Regions from separate parts of the Streptomyces sp. NPDC001153 genome, predicted to be linked through region 2. Evidence: riboswitches for the same ligand, from Rfam matches in the RefSeq annotation. Region 2 holds a riboswitch; the other holds the start of a gene.
What was found. Region 2 has a riboswitch for cobalamin ahead of ACWDEN_RS15435 (CbtB domain-containing protein). Riboswitches for the same ligand answer to the same signal wherever they lie in the genome.

Region 1 (3,650 bases), on a different contig from region 2:
GCAAGGCGGGCCTGTACCGGGGCGCGTACCACTTCGCACGGCCGGACAGGTCCTCCGGCGCCCGGCAGGCCGCGTACTTCGTGCGGCACGGCGGGGGCTGGCGGGCGGACGGCCGGACACTGCCGCCCGTGCTCGACATCGAGTACAACCCGTACAACAAGCGGCACAAGTGCTACGGCCTGAGCAGGACGCGGATGGTCCGCTGGATCCGGTCCTTCAGCAACGAGGTCAAGCGGGAGACCGGCCGCCGTCCGGTGCTCTACACGACGACCCAGTGGTGGCGGCTGTGCACCGGCAACAGCCGCGCGTTCGCCAAGAGCCACGCCCTGTGGATCGCCCGGCACGACGCCGCGCGGCCGGGGAAGCTGCCGGGCGGGTGGCGGTACTGGACGTTCTGGCAGTTCGGCACCCGGGGCCGGCTGCCGGGTGACCAGAATCTCTTCAACGGCACCGCCGCCCGGCTGCGGACCTTCGCGCGCGGCCGGTAGCCATGGCGCGCCTGGGACGCGGGAGCCGGGCGGAACCTCGATCCCCCTCTCTGGACACCCCTACGCCTGCCTCAGTTCATCTTCCGTTCACCCAGGTTGCCTACGGTCGTCCAGCCAATGACCTCGAACGATTGCCTGGGTAAATGGAAAGCTTCTCGCTGATCCTCGCGATAGTGGTGGTAACCGCTCTCGCGTTCGATTTCACGAACGGTTTCCACGACACCGCCAACGCGATGGCCACCACCATCTCCACAGGCGCCATGAAGCCCAAGATCGCGGTGGCCATGTCCGCCACCCTGAACCTGGTGGGCGCCTTCCTCTCCGTGGAGGTCGCCAACACGATCTCCAAGGGTCTCGTCGACGAGAAGGGCATCCGTCCCGAGGTCATCTTCGCCGCCCTGGTCGGCGCGATCCTCTGGAACCTGGTGACCTGGCTGGTGGGCCTGCCCTCCAGCTCCTCGCACGCCCTGATGGGCGGTCTGATCGGCGCCACCGTCGCCTCCGCCGGCTTCGGCGCCGTGCACGGCGACGTCCTGGTCACCAAGGTGCTGCTCCCGGCGGTCGCCGCGCCGATCGTGGCGGGCGTCGCCTCGATGCTGGCCACCCGGTTCTCCTACGGCATCGGCGGCAAGGCCGACGGCGAGGCCACCCGCAAGGGCTACCGCGCCGGCCAGATCGCCTCCGCCGGCCTGGTCTCCCTCGCCCACGGCACCAACGACGCCCAGAAGACGATGGGCATCATCACCCTCGCCCTGATCGCGGGCGGCGCCATCGCCCCGGGCTCGAACCCTCCCACCTGGGTCATCCTCTCCGCCGGCCTGGCCATCGCGCTCGGCACCTACATCGGCGGCTGGCGGATCATCCGCACCATGGGCAAGGGCCTGACCGACCTGGAGCCGCGCCAGGGCTTCGCCGCCCAGACCAGCGCCGCGACCGCCATCCTGGCCTCCTCCCACCTGGGCTTCTCCCTGTCCACCACGCACGTCGTCTCCGGCTCGGTGATGGGCGCCGGCCTCGGCCGCAAGGGCGGGGTGGTCCGCTGGTCCACCGCGACCCGCATGGCCGTCGCCTGGGTGCTCACCCTCCCGGCCGCCGCGCTGGTCGGCGGGGGCGCCGAGGCCGTCACCGATCTCGGTGACTGGGGCACCGCCGTCGTGGCCGTCTTCCTGGTCGCCGCGAGCGCCGCGATCTGGAAGATCTCCCGCCGTGAGGTCGTCGACCACACCAACGTCGTGACCGAGACCGAGGAGCTGGCCGGCGTGGTGACCGCCGCCATCGCCGCGGTGACCCCGCCCCCGGCGGGCCTGATCACCGAGGACCTGACGGCCACGATCGCCTCCCCGGCCGCCACCGAGCCCGCGCCCGAGGCCGCCCCGCCGGCCGCGACCGTCTGACCCCGGCCCCACCGGTAACCAAGGAAGCAACCCCATGAAGATCGACTGGTCGGCCCTCGGCTCCGTCTTCGGCGCCAGCCTCGTGTTCACCGTGGGCCTGGTGGCCCTGTTCACCCTCGGCATCAACGGTCTGGCCCGGCGCGAGAAGGCCGCGGCCCAGGGCGACTCCGCCGCCCTCGCCGTCACCGGCGCCTACGTCTGCTTCGCGGCCTGCGCGGCGGCGGTGGCGTACGGCATCTTCCTCATCGTGTCCAAGTCCTGACGGACCGCCACGAACCAGGCAGCACGAAGGCTCCCCTCCCAGCGTGACGGAGGGGAGCCTTCGCCGTACCCACAGGCCACGGGCGTCCCGCGATGTGGGGATCGGCACACTCTCCCCTCGCAGGTCAACGGCAAGTTGACGGCCGTTCCGGGCGCGTGGTGGACTGCCCAGGCCATGTACGGCGGCAAGAGAGGAAGCCGGTGCGAATCCGGCGCGGTCCCGCCACTGTCACCGGGGAAGAAACCCCGGGAGCCAGGAACTCTCACCGCCGAATCTCGTCGAACCAGGGCGCGGACACCCTGAGTGAGGACATCGATCGCCATGCCCGGCTGCCGAAGGACAAGGACCCGCACCAGGCCCGCTCCTGTACCCATGGCCGGCTGAGCCGATGGGTGCCGATCGCACTTTCGCGTACGGCGCCGCCGCCGGTCTTCTCGGTGACCTGCTCCTCGGCGATCCGCGCCGCGGGCATCCGGTCGCCGCGTTCGGACGTGCGGCCGCTGCCGTGGACCGCGCGTTGTGGCACGACCACCGCGGCTGGGGCGCCGTGCACACCGTCGTGTGCGCCGGTGGCGCCGTCGCACTCGGCACGCTGGCCGCACGCGCCGTACGCCCCTGCCCCGCCGCCTCCGTCGCGCTGACCGCCGCCGCCACCTGGGCGGTCGTCGGCGGTACGTCGCTCGCCCGGGAGGCCCGCGCCATCGGGCGCGCCCTGGAGTCCGGGGACGTCGAGGCGGCGCGGGCGCGGCTGCCGCATCTGTGCGGCCGGGACCCGCAGGCGCTGGACGCCGACGGGATCGCCCGGGCCGTGGTCGAGTCGGTCGCCGAGAACACCTCCGACGCCGTCGTGGGCGCCCTGGTGTGGGGGGCCGTGGGCGGGGTGCCCGGGCTGCTGGGCTTCCGGGCCGTCAACACCCTGGACGCGATGGTCGGTCACAGGTCCCCGCGTTACCGGCGCTTCGGCTGGGCCTCCGCCCGGCTCGACGACGTCGCGGGCTGGCCGGGGGCCCGGCTCACCGCCGTACTCGCCGCCGCGGCCGGATCCGACCCGCGGGGTGCCCTGCGCGCCTGGAAGGCCGACGCCCACCAGCACCCGAGCCCCAACGCGGGCCCCGTGGAGGCCTCTTTCGCGGGCGCCCTGGGCGTGCGCCTCGGCGGCACGCTCTCCTACGGCGGCCGCGTCGAGCACCGGCCCGTGCTCAACGGCGACACCGGCCGGGCCGTCCAGGTCACCGACATCGACCGGGCCGTACGGCTCTCCCGCCGCGTCGGCGTGCTCGCGCTCGGCACCACGGTCGCCGCGCGCCTCCTCGTCAATGGTGTCGTCAAGGGTCTGAAGGGACGTGGGAAGTGAACGGGGGACTCCTCGTCGCCGGCACCACCTCCGACGCCGGCAAGAGCGTCGTGACGGCCGGGATCTGCCGGTGGCTGGTGCGCCAGGGCGTGAAGGTGGCGCCGTTCAAGGCGCAGAACATGTCGCTCAACTCCTTCGTGACCCGCGAGGGC
Region 2 (3,650 bases):
AGCCGCCCATGCAGAATCCGAGGTAGCGGCCGCCGGCCCGCGTCCAGTCACGGATCGCCCCGGCGGCGCCCCTCAGCTTCGTCCAGGTGCCGCCGAGATCGTCGTTGCCGCCGGGCTGTGCGTAGACGTCGGCGTCCGCCAGACCGGCCGCGGTCAGGGGGACGTCCTCGTCGGGGCCGACGTAGGCGACCGTGAACGGACGCGGGGCCTTCTTCAGCACCGCGGCGACCGCCTCGGCGCATCCGTCGCAGGCCGCGGGCCCTCGGTAGACCAACGCCAGCAGCGGCTCGGCCGCCCGCGGGGAGGAACCCGTCCCGGCACAGGCGGCGGCCGTCCCGGTGAGCAGGGTCGCGGCCGCGGCGGGAAGGACCCGGCCGAGCAGCCGGCGCCGGTCGATGGAGGGAACGGGAGGTATCACGTGCCGCCGCCTGTTCTTCCGGAGGAACCGAGCCACCCCATGATCGCCAGTCCGTGCGGTGCGCCGCAAACCCCCGGCCGGCCCGGTCGTCGGCCGGGCCTTGTGTGCCGTGCGCGGATGCTGGTACCTCTGAACCACGTGACCAGCCGAGTCCTTCTCCTCTCCCCCGCCATGAGCGCGTCGCTGCGCCAGGCCCGCTTCGACGACGGCGGCTCGATCGACGGCAGCGGAGCGGCACGTGCCCGCTCGGCGGCCGGAACCCTGCCCTCCGCGGTCCGTGTCCTCACCTCCCCCGGCGTGCGCTGCCGGGAGACGGCCGCGGCGCTGGGCCTCGACGGCCTGCAGGTAGCGGAGTTGGCGGGTCTCGACGTGGGCCGCTGGCGCGGGCGCACCCTGGAGGAGGTGGGGGCCGCCGAGCCGGAGGCGGTGGGCCGCTGGCTCACCGACCCCGAGTGCGCACCGCACGGGGGTGAGTCCGTGCGGGATCTGTGCGGACGGGTCGCGCGCTGGCTGGCCGAGGCGCAGGAGTGGGAGGGCCGTACGGTCGCCGTCGTCGAGCCGGAGGTGGTGCGGGGGGCCGTCGTCCATGCGCTCGGCATGCCCGCGGCCGTCTTCTGGCGCCTCGACGTGCCGCCGCTGACCGTGACGGAGCTCAGCGGCCGGGCCGGGCGCTGGAATCTGCGGCTGGGGTGTCCGCTTGCCGCGGCGGAGGCCGATTAGGCGGAACGGCACAGGGCCCGGCGGGCGGTTCCGCCGGGCCCTGTGCCGTACGCGGGGAGTCAGTGCGCGGCGGGAACCGCTCGCCGGTTCGCGGCCGTAACCGGCTTGGGGTTCAGCAGCCGTTCGGCCAACTCGCCGAAGGCGAGGCCGAATCCGGCCCACAGAGCGGTCTGGATCGCCAGTGCCGAGAGCCGGAACCGCCACAGCAGGGTGGCGGGGAAGCCCTTGGGCACCTCGTTGACGGCGGGCAGGAACTGGTAGGCCAGGCCGATCACGACGGTGAACGCGATCACTGCGGCCACCGTGGCCCACCAGGTGCCCAGGCGCGGGGCGAGCCGCTTGCCCAGGATGGTGGCGGCGACCGCCAGCAGGACGCTGAGCAGCATCATCAGGAAGTACAGGGTGGTCCGCTTGCCGATGGTGTCGGGGTTGCCGACCGACGGCGGGTTGGCCGGGTACTTCAGGAACGGGACGACGTACACGGCGAGCAGCGCGCAACCCGACAGCAGCAGTGCCGTGGCGCGCGGGCCGAAGCGGCCCACGCGGCCGAGGGCGAAGCAGAAGGCGAGCGCGGCGATGCCGCCGAAGGCGACGCCGTAGACGAGGACACCGGTGGCGAGGCCGGCGGTCGACTGCAGGGAGCGGGAGACGACCTCCATCTCGTGCTCGTGGGAGTGAGCCTGCTCGAAGCTGATGGCCTTGTCGACGTTCGGCTCACCGAGCACGTAGGCCACGACCAGGGCGAGCACACCGGCCGCGAGACCGGCGAGCATGCCCCGGACGAGAAGGTTCCGTACGGTTGCGGAGTTCATGGGCGCGGTGTTCGTCGCGTCAGTGGCAGGGGAAGCCCAGCAGGTGGCGGGCGTCGTGCACCCACTCGTGGACGTCCGTGCCGTTGAACACGGAGGTGGCGCCCTGCTCGGCGCCGACGAAGTAGAGCAGGATCAGCATGAGGATGCCGAAGAAGACCGCCCAGGGAGCAATCGCCTTCAGCGGCAGCTGGGCGGGAACGACGGGGGTGGTGGCTGTCGGCTGGGCGACGGTCTGCGCCATGGCAGGACCCTCCTCTGGGAGTTCGCGTCCCATCTCGGTGGTGCACAGGACGACGACCACGGGTCTGACTCACGAGCCCCTGGGGGTCCCGCATACAGTGGCGCGACCGTGCCGGATTCCCACCGGCTTCCGTTTCGCCGTCATCGATATCGGATCGACCGTACCGCGTGACGCGCGCATGGCCAAGACCGCCTCTCTCCCAAGTGATCTTCCTCTCCCAGCTGGTGGGACGGTACGGGACCGGTGGGTCAGCGGGAATCCGTGCGGCGCCGCGGCGGGGTGAAGGCGTACAGGCCGAGGATGTCCGGTAGGGGGGCCACTCCGGGGCCGCCGGAGCGGACCCAGGTGACGATGTCCTCGGTCGCGTCGGGGTCGTTGACGAGCCCGAGCCACACCGGCCGCGCGCCGGCGGCCCGGCCCGCGGCGGACGGCTGTACGACGACGACGTTGGCCTGGTCGCACACATCGAGGCAGTCGGAGATGCGCACCGGCACCTCCGCCCGCAGACGCGCGGTCTGCGCCGCGTGATCGACCCCGGTCACCTTGGGACTGCCGCAGCAGCAGTCCCGGCACACGACGACCCGGCACGGTGCCGCGCCGCTCCCCGCCACGGCGTCGTCCGACGCCTCTTCCGCCGGCCTCTCGGGCACGCCGCGTCACTCCCCGCCGTCGCCTTGTGTCGCCGGTCATCATTCCACGGCGGAGAACACCCGGTTGCGGAGGGCGTGTTCGGCCGTGCACGTGGCGGGAAAAAGGGTTGGGCGGGTTGATCATCGATCTGTTAGCTTGCAGTTGACCGTGTACCAGCCGAGGAGGTGAGACCCATGAACGCTGCATTCGTGTGGGTGCTCCCCCTCGTCGTCACGGTCGGGCGATCGACGTAGGTGTCGCCGGGAGCGCCTCGACAACAAGGCACTCCCGAAAGGCAACACGCCATGAAATCTCTGCAGTTCATCTCCGAGTCTTCCGCCGACGGCGTGATCGAACGCGACTTCACCCTGGGCGAGGTCCCCGGTGTCCTCTGGTCGCCCGCATCCGGCGCGGACCGTGCGCCCCTGGTCCTGATGGGCCACGGCGGCGGCAACCACAAGAAGCATCCTGCGATGGCGGGTCGTGCACAGCTCCTGGTGAGCGGCTGCGGCTTCCACGTCGCCTGTATCGACGCGCCCGGTCACGGCGACCGGCCGCGCACGGCACACGACGAGCAGGAGATCGCCGAGCTGTTCCGGGCCAGGGCGGCGGGCGAGCCGGAAGGCCCGGTCGTCGTGCGCTACAACGCCCACCTGGCGGAGCTCGCCGTCCCCGAATGGCAGGCGACCCTGGACGCCCTCCAGGAGCTTCCGGAAATCGGCGCCGATGGGCCGGTCGGCTACTTCGGCATCAACATGGGCACCGCGATCGGCGTGCCGCTGGTGGCGATCGAGCCCAGGATCACGGCCGCGGTCTTCGGTCAGCACTG

Region 1: another riboswitch for cobalamin. It lies ahead of ACWDEN_RS18905 (cobalamin biosynthesis protein); the one in region 2 lies ahead of ACWDEN_RS15435 (CbtB domain-containing protein).

What each region holds. Positions count from the first base shown of each region.
Region 1 is NZ_JBSFJZ010000015.1:63,448-67,097, forward strand. Features, by position in the region: gene ACWDEN_RS18890 (lysozyme) at 1-488, shown strand, start outside; gene ACWDEN_RS18895 (anion permease) at 632-1,882, shown strand; gene ACWDEN_RS18900 (hypothetical protein) at 1,917-2,144, shown strand; cobalamin riboswitch at 2,287-2,428, shown strand; gene ACWDEN_RS18905 (cobalamin biosynthesis protein) at 2,533-3,498, shown strand; gene ACWDEN_RS18910 (cobyric acid synthase) at 3,495-3,650, shown strand, end outside.
Region 2 is NZ_JBSFJZ010000011.1:219,209-222,858, reverse strand. Features, by position in the region: gene ACWDEN_RS15450 (BPL-N domain-containing protein) at 1-418, opposite strand, end outside; gene ACWDEN_RS15445 (histidine phosphatase family protein) at 557-1,138, shown strand; gene ACWDEN_RS15440 (CbtA family protein) at 1,198-1,950, opposite strand; gene ACWDEN_RS15435 (CbtB domain-containing protein) at 1,970-2,191, opposite strand; cobalamin riboswitch at 2,229-2,366, opposite strand; gene ACWDEN_RS15430 (hypothetical protein) at 2,440-2,802, opposite strand; gene ACWDEN_RS15425 (alpha/beta hydrolase) at 3,127-3,650, shown strand, end outside.